Regions from separate parts of the Streptomyces sp. NBC_00353 genome, predicted to be linked through region 1. Evidence: riboswitches for the same ligand, from Rfam matches in the RefSeq annotation. Region 1 holds a riboswitch; each other region holds the start of a gene.

Region 1 (4,145 bases):
GTCGCGATCCAGACCAATCTCAGCGGCCGCACGCGGTGGCTGGCCGAGGCGGGTGGGGCCGCCCGCGACAAGATCGCGCTGTGGTGCACCTACCACCCGGGACAGACGCCGTACGACCGCTTCCTCGCCAAGTGCCGGGAGCTGACCGGCCTCGGTGTCCGGTACAGCGTCGGTGTCGTCGGTCTCGACGAGCATCTCGACGAGGCGCGGCGGCTCCGTGCCGACCTGCCCGGCGAGGTCTATCTCTGGGTCAACGCGGCCGAGGGGCGGAGCTACACGGACGAGGAGGCGGACCGCTGGACGGCCCTCGACCCCCTCTTCCCGTACAGCCGGGATCCGCATCGCTCGGCCGGAATGCCGTGCCGGACCGGCGAGTCGGTCATCTCGGTGGACGGGGACGGGACGGTCCGCCGCTGCCACTTCGTCCCGGCCGAGCTCGGCAATCTCTACGACGGCAGCTACCGGCGGGCGTTGGGCCCGCGGGCCTGTCCGCTCGCCGTGTGCGACTGCCACATCGGATATGTGCATCTGGAGACGCTGCCGCTGTACGACGTCTTCGCAGGCGGCGTACTGGAACGCATACCGGCCGGCCGGGCGCCCGAACCGGCGCACCGGGATCAAGCGTTGCTGCCGTTGTTCCCGGTCGCCGGACGGGCCTGAACGAACCGGACGGGCTTCGGCGGACAAGCCCGTCCGGCCGAAGAGGACACCGCGCCGATTACAGCGGCAGCAGGTCGGGCCGCTTCGCCTCGACGTGGTCACCGGAGGACTCGCCGCGCAGCCGCCGCCCGATCCACGGCACCAGATATTCGCGCGCCCAGTGGATGTCGTCGCGCCGCACCTCGAGCGTGCCGCGCTGCGCCTGCGGCGGCCACTCCTGGTCGGGGTCGGCCGGCACGTCGAGGCCGAGGACCTGGGCGGCGCGCAGCGCGACCCGGGTGTGTCCCTCGGGCGACAGATGGAGCCGGTCGTCGTCCCAGGCGCGCCTGTCCTGCACGGACCGCAGTGACCACAGGTCGAGGACCGGGCAGTCGTAGCGGTCGGCGATGGACCGCACATGGGCGGTGTAGGTGGCGATCTTGCCGCGCAGGTGGCGCAGCACGGGAACGCCCCGGGTGTCGAAGCCGGTCGTGACCATGACGGTGCCGACCGACCGGGTCAGGTCGGCGACCGCGCGCTCGAAGCGCTCGGCCACGTCGTCGGGGTCGGTGCCGGGCCGGATGATGTCGTTGCCGCCCGCGCAGAAGCTCACCAGGTCGGGGGCGAGCTCCTTGGCGCGCGGCACCTGCTCCTCGACTATCTGGTCGAGGAGGCGTCCGCGTACGGCGAGATTGGCGTACCGGAAATTCCCGTGAGCCGAACCGGCGGAACCATCGGTGTTCGTCGCTGCATCGAGGTCGGGGAGCTGGTCCGCGAGGAGTACAGCGAAACGGTCTGCCCAGCCGACGAAGGTTCCGTCCGGGCCGGGGTCACCGACCCCCTCGGTGAAGCTGTCGCCAATCGCTGCGTACGACCCGATGGCGCCATGTCGGTTGTTGACGCCACGTTGATTTTTTCTCGAATCGTCTGCCACAAGGGCACATCCTGCACTGCCGAATGTGACCTACGCGACCGTAATAAGGGGTTGACGGGAGGTGAGATAGACCACCCGGTCAGGTTTTGGTAAAGAGGGAATAAGTGAAGGGGCGGTGCGCCGCCGCGCACCGCCCCTTCACCAAGCCGTTCGGATCAGGCCTGATCGGATCAGATCAGACGGAGATTCCGTGCGAAGCCAGGAAGGCGACCGGGTCGATGTCCGAGCCGTACGCGGGGCCGGTGCGGACCTCGAAGTGGAGGTGCGGGCCGGTGACGTTGCCGGTGGCACCGGAGAGGCCGATCTGCTGGCCGGCAGAGACGGTCTTACCCACCGAGACGGAGAGCGCGGACAGGTGGCCGTACTGCGAGTAGTGGCCGTCGGCGTGCTTGACGACGACCTCGTTGCCGTACGCGCCACCCCAGCCGGCGGTGACGACGGTGCCGGAGGTGATCGCCTTCACGCTGGTGCCGGTGGCGACCGGGAAGTCGATGCCGGTGTGGCTACCACTGGACCAGTTGGCGCCGGAGGCACGGTAGTTGGTGGTGTGCTTGCCCGGGACCGGGGCGACGTAGCCGGAGCTGCTGCTCTGGGCGGCCGAAGGGGCGGCGGGCTTGGGGGTCACCGGAGCCTTCGACGGGGCCGGGGCGGCCTGCGTGGCGCCGGTGGCCGCGGCGGAGCCGCCGAGGGTCAGCTTCATGCCCGGGAGGATCAGGCTCGGGTTGCCGCCGATGACCTCGCGGTTGTCCTGGTACAGCTTCTCCCAGCCGCCGTCGACCTTGTTGTCGGCGGCGATCTTCGCCAGGTAGTCGCCGGCGACGACGGAGTACGTCCGGGTCTCGGCCTGCTTCTTCGCGACCGGGGCGGCCGGGGCGGCGTGCGTGGCGGCGGCCGAGTGCGCGGCGGGGGCGGCCTGCACTGCGGCGTGGGCACCGGTGGCACCGAGCAGCGGGAGGGCGATGACGGCCCCGCCGGCTCCGGCGGCGGCAACGCCACGAGCGATGGTGCTGGACTTCGGACGACGGTGCTTACCCGATATGGGCATGAAGAATTTCCTCTCCGGCGCCTACGAGGTGAGCTGTCGGGTTCGGGCTGGAGATGCCCGGTCGCACGAAGTGCGACTTAACCCCGAGCCGGCCGGATTTCTCCGGTCGGCGGCTTACCTGGTTCCCCCGCTCCTGCCACACGATGAGTGGGTACGAATTCCGGTCGGCGGCAGGATTAGGCGGTCCGTCCGGATTGACGGTGACCGTAAACGAGTGAGGACGAGTAGAACAAGCCATCGGTTGCGTGCCGGAATCCGCGCCGGGAAATCGGCGCGGAATTCCGGTCACACTCCGTGGATTAGGGATCTTGGCTTTCCGCGCGGTGTACGGATTACCCGGCCGCCGCGCCACCACACACCGTCACGGATATGATCCCGCTCACGAGATGCCCCTCATCTCCCGCATAAGTAGGGCATGTTCGACTAAATGCCCCAATACGGACATGTCATGAGCATCATCCGCGGCGGAGCCTCAGCACCTTCGCGTCCAAGTCCCCTCGCAGGCCGGTGTGCAGCCCCTGATGCAGCAGCACGGAACCGTGATGGACAGCCCCGGTGTCCACACAGGTGTAGGTCGCCGTGGGGTCGAGCCCGCGCAGCCGCAGGGCCGGCGGCAGCTCCCCGTACCTCTGCGCCTCCAGCCACATGAGCACCACGGCCTCGTCACCGTGCGTGTACTGCACGGCGCTGAGCCCGCCGCGCGGCGCACGCAGCCGGTACAGCGCCCCGTGCTGCACCACCGGGCGGATCTCCTTGTACAGGTTCACCCAGCCCCGGGCCTCGGCCAGCTCCTCGTCGCTCCACTCGGTGAGGTCTCCGCCGACCCCGAGCACCCCGGCCATCGCGCTCACGAAGCGGAAGCGCAGCGAGCTGACCCTGCTGTTGAGCTGGACATTCGGGCTGTCGGTGACCCAGGCGGCCATCACACGAGCCGGATGGATCTGCCCGAAGCCCTCCTGGATGGCGAGCCGGTCCAGCGGGTCGGTGTTGTCGGAGGTCCACACCTGGTCGGTGCGGGCGAGGATGCCCAGATCGATCCTGCCGCCGCCGCCCGAGCAGGACTCGAAGGCGACACCGGGGTGAGCGGCCCGCAGCCGGTCGATCAGCGCGTACAGCGCATCCACATGCTCGATCCAAAGCTTCTGCGAATACTCCTCGCCCGGCCAGCCCGCATCGGTGAAGCACCGGTTGAAGTCCCATTTCACATAGTCGATCGGGGCGCTGGAGAGCAGTGAGTCGAGCTGTTCCCACAGATAGTTCTGCACATCGGTCCGGGCCAGATTCAGCACCAGCTGATTACGGAACTCCGTGCGGGTACGCCCGGGAAAGTGCTGCACCCAGTCCGGGTGCGCGCGGTAGAGGTCGCTGTCGGCGTTCACCATCTCCGGTTCGACCCAGATGCCGAACTGCATGCCGAGTGTGTGCACTTCGTCGGCGAGCGGCTTCAGCCCGCCGGGGAAGCGCTCGGGGTTCGGGGTCCAGTCGCCGAGTCCCGCCCGGTCGCTGGTGCGCTGCCCGAACCACGCG
Region 2 (4,145 bases), 1.1 Mb from region 1:
ACCGCGGAAGAGGTCCAGGCGGCCGCCAGGGCCCAGCTTCACCCCGACAACCGGGCGGTGCTCGTCTACGAGCCGGTCGAGCCGGCCGAGTCCACCGATGGGGCGGCCGCCGACGAGACGGACGCCGACACCGACGCGCACGAAGGGGCGGACAAGTGACCGACGCTGCCGCGACTGGAGTATCGATGGAGTACCACCCGCAGCCGACCGCGGGCACGGCCAGGCCCTGGGCCTTCCCCGCCCCCGAGCGCGGCGCCCTGCCCAACGGGCTCACGGTGCTGCGCTGCCACCGCCCCGGCCAGCAGGTCGTCGCGGTCGAGATCTACCTCGACGCCCCGCTGGACGCCGAGCCCGAGGGCCTCGACGGCGTGGCCACGATCATGGCGCGGGCGCTGTCCGAGGGCACCGACAAGCACTCCGCGGAGGAGTTCGCAGCCGAGCTGGAGCGCTGCGGGGCCACCCTCGACGCGCACGCCGACCACCCCGGCGTCCGGGTCTCCCTCGAGGTCCCGGCCTCCCGGCTGGCCAAGGCGCTCGGTCTGGTCGCCGAGGCGCTGCGGGCACCCGCGTTCTCCGACAGCGAGATCGAGCGGCTGGTACGCAACCGGCTCGACGAGATCCCGCACGAGCAGGCCAACCCGGCCCGCCGCGCCGCCAAGCAGCTCTCCAAGGAGCTCTTCCCGGCCACCGCGCGGATGTCGCGCCCGCGCCAGGGCACCGAGGAGACGGTGGAGCGGATCGACTCCGCGGCCGTCCGCAGCTTCTACGAGGCCCATGTCCGCCCCTCCACCGCGACCGCCGTGGTCGTCGGTGATCTCACGGGCATCGACCTGGAGGCGTTGCTCGCCGACACCGTCGGCGACTGGTCCGGGAACAGCGCCGAGTCCCGGCCGGTCCCGCCGATCACCGCCGACGACACCGGCCGAGTGGTCATCGTCGACCGTCCAGGAGCCGTGCAGACCCAGTTGCTGATCGGCCGCATCGGAGCCGACCGGCACGACAGCGTGTGGCCGGCCCAGGTCCTCGGCACGTACTGCCTGGGCGGCACGCTCACCTCCCGGCTGGACCGGGTGCTGCGCGAGGAGAAGGGCTACACCTACGGCGTACGGGCCTTCGCGCAGGTCCTGCGGTCGTCGGCGCCGGACTCCGCCTCCGGGGCGACGGGCGCCGCGATGCTGGCCATCAGCGGCTCGGTGGACACGGAATCCACCGGACCGGCGCTCGGCGACCTGTGGACGGTCCTGCGGACGCTGGCGGCCGAGGGCCTGACCGACGCCGAGCGCGAGACGGCCGTGCAGAACCTCGTGGGTGTCGCCCCGCTGAAGTTCGAGACGGCGGCCTCGGTCGCGGGCACGCTCGCCGACCAGGTCGAGCAGCACCTCCCGGACGACTACCAGGCGCAGCTGTACGCCCGCCTCGCCGAGACCGGCACGGTCGAGGCGACCGCGGCGGTGGTCAGCGCCTTCCCGGTGGACCGTCTGGTCACGATCCTCGTCGGCGACGCCGCGCAGATCGAGGAGCCGGTCCGGGCGCTGGGCATCGGAGAGGTGTCGGTCGTTACCGGCTGACGTATCAAATAACCGCATATCGGGACAGAGGGAGACCCCTGCGAGTGGCTTCTCGCCGGGGTCTTCCCTTTTGTCTGATTTGTCGGATAGATGCCCGTGTGCCCTGTGGGATGCGCTACAAAACGCCCTGTCCGTTTGGTGAATGAAAGTCCCCCCGCTTAGCGTCGGCAGCGCTGTCCGTCACCCGTATGCCGCATCCGCGGCGCCGGGCAGCTATCGCCGAGTCCCCGTCAGGCGCGAGCCTGGGGAGCCGGGGACCCACGCAGTCCCTGGGGTGAATCGGATGCCTGCGCGCCTCTTGTGGGGCTCGCGGATCCGTAGGAGACCTTCCTGCTCCGAACCCGTCAGCTAACCCGGTAGGCGAGAAGGAAGGAAAGGACCAGCCACCTCATGGCGTTCACCCGCCCCACCGGGAAGCACCGTGCCCCGAACCGTCTGACGCGCAAGAGCGCGCAGATAGCCGGCATCGCAGCTCTGGCCACCACCGGCGTCATCGGTGGGCTGGCCTCTCCGGCGCTCGCCGCCGGTACCGAAGCCCCCTCCGTCAGCGAGACCGGCCTGAACCAGGTCATCGCCATCGAGGGCACCCTCGCCGAGCAGGTGGCCACCCAGGCCGACGTGCAGAAGCGCCAGGCCGAGATCGCCGCCAAGGCGAAGGCGGCCGCCCAGGCCAAGGCCGCTGCCAAGGCGAAGGCCGAAGCGAACGCCAAGGCGGCAGCCGAGGCCAAGGCCGAAGCCCGCGCCAAGGCGGCCCGCGAGGCGAAGGCGCGCGCCGCCCGTTCCGCCGAGCGCACCCGCCTCGGAGCCTTCCAGCTCCCGATCGCCGGTTCGTACGTCACCACCGGCTACAAGTCCAGCGGCTCCCTCTGGTCCTCCGGCCGCCACTCGGGCATCGACTTCCACGCCCCCTCCGGCAGCTCCGTCGTCGCCGTCGGCGCCGGCACGGTCGTCGAGGCCGGCTGGGGCGGCGCGTACGGCAACAACATCGTGCTCCGGATGACGGACGGCACGTACACCCAGTACGGTCACCTCTCGTCGATCGGCGTGTCGGTCGGCCAGAGCGTCGGCGCGGGCCAGCGCATCGGTTTCTCCGGCTCGACCGGCAACTCCACCGGACCGCACCTCCACTTCGAGGCCCGGACCACGCCTTCGTACGGCTCCGACATGGACCCCGTCGCGTATCTGCGCGCCCACGGCGTCAACGTCTGACCGACGCAGCACCCCAGAAGGCCCCGGCTTCCCGCCGGGGCCTTCGGCGTACCCGGACCGGCCCCCGCCGGAGGCGCTTGCCGAACCGTCTTCGGACCAAAAGATATTCATGGATTTCGACTCGGCGTCGGAAATGCAGCCGCATTGCAATAGAGTCACAGAACAGGCGTCGATCGGCCGCGTTTCGCGGGGATTAAGGCGGAGGTTCGGACATGCGCATTCCGGCGCATTCGGTATGCACGGCAATCCGTGACGACATCGTCTCCGGTGTCTTCGAACGCGGCAGCAGACTCACCGAGGAACTGCTCGCACGTCGTTACGGGGTGTCCCGTGTCCCGGTACGGGAAGCGCTGCGCACCCTGGAGTCCGAGGGTTTCGTGGTCACCCGCCGGCACGCCGGAGCCTGTGTCGCCGAGCCCACCGAGCAGGAGGCCGCCGACCTGCTGGAGGTCCGGATGCTGCTGGAGCCGCTGGGTGCGGCCCGCGCCGCGCAGCGCCGCACCGAGGCACACCTCAAAGTCCTCCGCGGCCTGGTCAGGCTGGGGCAGGAGCGGGCCAGGCGGGGCGAGGGCGAGGATCTGCGCTCGCTGGGCGGCTGGTTCCACGAGACGCTCGCCCAGGCCTCCGGCAGCCCCGGCCTCATCGCGCTGCTCACCCAGCTCCGGCACAAGATCGCCTGGATGTACGCGGTCGAGCAGCCGGCCCGCCCCACCGATTCCTGGGCCGAGCACGGGGCCATCGTGGACGCAGTCGCGCGCGGTGACGCGGAACGGGCCAGAGCGCTGGCCGCGCAGCACGCCGAGCGCGCCACCGCCGCGCACCGGCTGCGGCGTGCGGACCGCAGCCCGGACCGCACCCCGGGCCGTGAGTCCGCCCCGCCGCGGCCCGGCCGGGTGAGAACTTCGCAACATGCCGTAAACACCGCGAGCGGCCGTCATTAACACATGCGCCGTATACAAAGAGATGTAATTCGGCTGGGCTTTGTTTCGGCTGCCCGAATTAACTCCGGAAACCGCGGAAGCTGACTGAAGTGCGCCCGGGGATCGGTATGGTTCGCGAAAACGAAAGAGCCGCGGCCCCGGTCAAAGGTGCCGCGGCTCTGCCGCAGAAATACGTCCGGCTGGAACGGTCCGGGGAAGTCCGGAATCAGACGGTCTCCGGGAGCTCGTCGAGCCCCTCCTCGACCAGCCTCGCCAGTCGGTCGAGCGCCGCCTCGGAGTCGTCCGCCGCGGACGAGAGCACGATCTCCTCGCCGCCCTGCGCGCCGAGGCCGAGCACCGCGAGCATGGAAGCGGCGTTCACCGGGCTGCCGTCGGCCTTGGAGATCGTCACGGGGACGCCCGACGCCGTGGCGGCACGGACGAAGAT
Region 3 (4,145 bases), 6.4 Mb from region 1:
ACCTGGGGACGGTTCCGGCCTCTTCCTGCTTCATGTAGTCCCAGTCGTACACGGTGGGCACGAAGACGAACGGGAAGCCGGCACGCTGGGCCTGCTTGCGGCCGACCCGGGCGTACTGGTAGCACGCGGCGGTGTCGAACCAGGCAGGATCGATGGTGCTGGCACCGAGCCCGGCATTGGCGCGCGGGTAGTAGATCCCGTACATCTCGTCGGCGTCCACCGACGGGAGGACGGCCCCGAAGTTCTCGCGCTTGGGGGTGACCGCCATGCCACCGTTGACCAGCGAGCCGCCACCGACACCGCGGCCCTGGTAGACCGTGATCCCGCTGAACTCCTCGGCGTCGAGGATCCCGGTGCTGCGGGTGACGTTCTTGTCGATGGGGAAGCCGAGGAAATTACTGAGGGGCTGCTTGGTCCTGGTGCGGAGCCAGTACGACCGGCTGTCCGGCGAGGTCGTATTGGCGAAGATCTTGCCGTCCGGGCCGGGGGTGTCCCAGGCCATGCCCATTTCGATCATGTGCACGTCGACGCCCGACTGGGCGAGACGCAGGGCGGCGACGGATCCGCCGTATCCGGTGCCGATCACGAGGGCCGGGACATGAGCCCCGGAGTCGATCGGAGCGGCCGCGGAGCCGACCCCGGCCTGGGCCGGGGTGCTGTGACCCGCGAGGGCCACGGCACCTAAAATAGAACCAGTTCCTGTGATGAATCTTCGACGCGAAACGCCCTTGGTGCCTGCATCATGCATGGTAGAGTCACTCATGTGACACGCCTCACTCTCGACAGAGTGAAACTCGTTCTACTGCCGTTTGCGCGTTAAGTCACTACATACCTGTGGGTAACTTCCGCTCGGGGGCGTACCCCGGATACGCCACACCGGGCGTCAGCGCACAGCGGGCCGGTCCGCGATGTACCGCTCGACCGCCGCCGAGCGTCGACCCACGCAGCAGGGTCCGGCGACGGGGCGTGAACACCAGGCGAGGAAGCCGAATCCACGGCCGATGCGGTAGCTCCTGTGACACCCTCGGACGGATTCGATCGGGACACCGGCCTCCCGCAGGGCGCCTGCGTAATCGGTCCCCCTGGCCGCACGTGCCGAGCGCCTGCGCGAGCAGGGACGGGAACGGGTGGCGAGGCCCCCTCGGACCCTCGCCACCCGTCACTCCTCAACCGGCATCAACGCAACCGGGCGTCAGTAAGCCCCGAACACGTTGTCGATCGAACCGTACTTGGCGGCGGCGTAGTTGCACGCAGCCGTGATGTTGGCGACCGGGTCGTAGATGTCCATCGACGTGCCGGCCACGTGGTAGGCCTTGAACGTGGGGTCGATGACCTGCAGGAGCCCCTTGGACGGTGTGCCCTTGGCGGCGTTCGAGTCCCAGTTGTTGATGGCCTTGGGGTTGCCCGAGGACTCGCGGATGATGTTGCGGTGGATGCCGTCGTAGCTGCCGGGGATGCCGTGCTGCGCCATGACAGCCAGCGACTCCTTGATCCAGCCGTCGAGGTTGTTCGTGTACGTCACGGGCTTCGCGACGGCAGGGGTGGCACTGCTCGCGGCCGGCTTGGACTCGACAGCCGTGGACTCGGCCTTGGCACCGATGGTCAGCTTCATGCCCGGGCGGATCAGGCCGGGGTCGGAGCCGATGACCTCGCGGTTGTCCTGGTACAGCTGCTGCCAGCCGCCGGTCACGGAATGCCCAGCGGCGATCTTGTAAAGGGTGTCACCGGCTATCACGGAATAGACGGAGGGCGTAGCCTTCGCGGCGGCAATTGCCTTGGCAGGGGCCGCAGCGGGCGCCACAGTCTTTGTGGCGGCGGTGACGGACTGCGCCGGCGCTGCCGAGGCAGTGGTCGCACCGATCAAAGGAAGCGCGAGAGCGGCTCCCCCCGCGCTCACGGCGATGAAACCGCGAGTCAGCGAACTGGACGTACGACGACGGTGGTTACCCGTTGCGGGCATGGTGCATTCCTCTCCGTCGCCTACGAGGTGAGCTGTCGGGTTCAGGCTGGAGTTGCCTGGCCGTATGGGAATACGGCTTCACCCCTAGCCGTTCCGGATACCGGATCGGCTGCTTACCTGGGTCCCCCGCTCCTGCCGTACGTGAGTGGTCGGATTCCCGGACGGCGGCAGGATTCGGCGTTCCATCCGGATTGACGGTGACCGTAGGCGAGAAACTCCGACCTGAACAAGCCCCCACTTTTCGATCACAATTCATTTACAAGATCGAGTCGGGGAATTATCGGAAATCCACACCCGCCCGCGAAGCCAATTTTCTTGGCGCAGAAGGGAACCGAGCGGTACGCCGTCGCGTCCGCGGGTCCGGAAAGTGACCCTCGCCACTCGGTCCGAAAAGGGCGATTTGCCCGGCAGGCGAGGCCTCGACCCGTGCGAGTCATGCATTCACTGACATGGAGAGCAATTTCTCTCTATTAACCAAATTGGGACATTTAAGACATTTGCGGACGGGCGAGGTCTTCGACTCGTCGGGACGGACGTCCCCGCGGGAGGCAACAGCAGAGGCGGCAGCGCATCAGGCCTCTCCACCGGCTGCGGCACACGAGTGGCCGCCCACCGACCGGGGCGCGCAGGCTCACGCGAACGACGCCCCGACGGGCACAGGAGGTGCCGTACGCCTTCGGCGTGCCCGGCATGGTGCGCGAACGCCCTGCCCGCCCGCCGGGGCCGTCCGGCAGCACGAGAGAAGTGACGGCGATGGAGCGCCCCGGGTGCTGATCACCGTGCCGCTCTCGCCGCGCAGCATCGCCCGGCCATCGGCTTGCTGCATACCGGCCGTCCGGACCGGGCACAGCGGCGGGCCCTGGTCGTCCTGCAGTCCCGGCCGGCGAAACCGGGCAACACCCACCCGCACACGATCGTGATCGCCACCGCTGAAGCCGTCGGTCGAGGGGCTCCGGCCGGATGAACCCGACGTGGCCTCGAAGGCTGCTGGATCGATCTTCTTCAGCTTCCCGGCAAAGCGGGAGCGCTCTGCAGGAGTCCTCGCTTCGTCCTCTTCGGAGGAAGCATCCCTCGGGCTCGTCCGGTTCTCGGAGGAGTTCGGAATCGGTCACATCGCCGGTCGTAGCAATGCAGCGACCTCTGCCCGGCGGCGTTGCGGGACAGCCCTTGATGGCAGTCGGGGCCTCGGCTGCTTATCCGAATCCATCCCGATCCTGTGCGTCGAAACCAGCGGTGAACACGCCTGCTCCGGAAGCGATGGGGTAACGCCCCACTTGTCGCCCTGCGTTGATACAGCGATCGCCGGAAGCAGGGGCAGTGGCCGCAGAGTCGAGAGGCGCGCATTCCACCAGTCGATTCCTTCCACCACAATCGTTTCCAAGCCGACGGATTCATCGGAGAAGACCGCCGCGTTGAATCAATCCTCGGAAGTCGGCATGAGCTCGCTTGCATCCCTTGATGCCTGCCGTGTTCCCACGTTGCGCAGTCCTCGTAATCGATTCGGCCCGGCAAAAATTCTGTCGCGCATCAGGTGCGTCGCGACGGAACCGTAGGCAAGGTTCATTCCGGACCGGATGAATCAGTGAATGCCGCCTGAATGCTGATCAGATGCCTTCCAAAGCCACCATGTTCACTGCAGGAACGGTGAGCTGTACCGATTGCGGACAGGAGCAGGCCTCCGTCCGACCCGTCGCCCCTCGGCACCCCGGCCCGGTTGCCCCCTGGATCCGAACGCCGTAGGCCTTCCGCCGAGGATCCGGATGCCTGATCATCTCTTTCCATGCGCATGCCAACGACTCACCGAAGATTCCGCCATCGGGCCTTGCTCTGGGCCGTCGCCGCAAGCCTGGCTCTGACAGCCACCTCAGGAGCGCCGGCCGGGGCCGACACCCCGGCGCCCGGCCTGTCGCAGACCCTTGACCAGATTCTCGGCGACACCCGGTTGAACGGCGCCCAGGTCGGAGTCGTCGTCAGCGACGCCGAGACCGGGCAGACGCTCTATCAACGCAACGGCGATGGCCGCCTGGTACCCGCATCCAGTACCAAACTTCTGACGTCGACCGCGGCCATGGCACTGCTGGGCCCCGACTACCGGTTCAGCACCGACGTGCTCGCGGACGGCTCCCGCCACGGGTCCGTGTTCCAGGGCGACGTGTATCTTCGCGGCACCGGCGACCCCACGATG

What was found. A riboswitch is a leader RNA that binds a small molecule or an ion and turns the genes downstream of it on or off. The one in region 1 is predicted to bind cyclic di-AMP.
Region 2: linked by a shared signal. The riboswitch ahead of OHA88_RS15190 (M23 family metallopeptidase) and the one ahead of OHA88_RS10505 (M23 family metallopeptidase) in region 1 are both predicted to bind cyclic di-AMP.
Region 3: linked by a shared signal. The riboswitch ahead of OHA88_RS38860 (transglycosylase SLT domain-containing protein) and the one ahead of OHA88_RS10505 (M23 family metallopeptidase) in region 1 are both predicted to bind cyclic di-AMP.

The regions. Positions count from the first base shown of each region.
Region 1 is NZ_CP107985.1:2,232,699-2,236,843, forward strand. Features, by position in the region: gene OHA88_RS10495 (STM4011 family radical SAM protein) at 1-660, shown strand, start outside; gene OHA88_RS10500 (SGNH/GDSL hydrolase family protein) at 719-1,573, opposite strand; gene OHA88_RS10505 (M23 family metallopeptidase) at 1,749-2,618, opposite strand; cyclic di-AMP (ydaO/yuaA leader) riboswitch at 2,622-2,782, opposite strand; gene OHA88_RS10510 (alpha-galactosidase) at 3,074-4,145, opposite strand, start outside.
Region 2 is NZ_CP107985.1:3,329,898-3,334,042, reverse strand. Features, by position in the region: gene OHA88_RS15200 (M16 family metallopeptidase) at 1-159, shown strand, start outside; gene OHA88_RS15195 (M16 family metallopeptidase) at 186-1,568, shown strand; cyclic di-AMP (ydaO/yuaA leader) riboswitch at 1,776-1,945, shown strand; gene OHA88_RS15190 (M23 family metallopeptidase) at 1,959-2,777, shown strand; gene OHA88_RS15185 (GntR family transcriptional regulator) at 2,990-3,718, shown strand; gene OHA88_RS15180 (HPr family phosphocarrier protein) at 3,924-4,145, opposite strand, start outside.
Region 3 is NZ_CP107985.1:8,629,798-8,633,942, reverse strand. Features, by position in the region: gene OHA88_RS38865 (GMC oxidoreductase) at 1-763, opposite strand, end outside; gene OHA88_RS38860 (transglycosylase SLT domain-containing protein) at 1,193-1,960, opposite strand; cyclic di-AMP (ydaO/yuaA leader) riboswitch at 1,963-2,150, opposite strand; gene dacB (D-alanyl-D-alanine carboxypeptidase/D-alanyl-D-alanine endopeptidase) at 3,741-4,145, shown strand, end outside.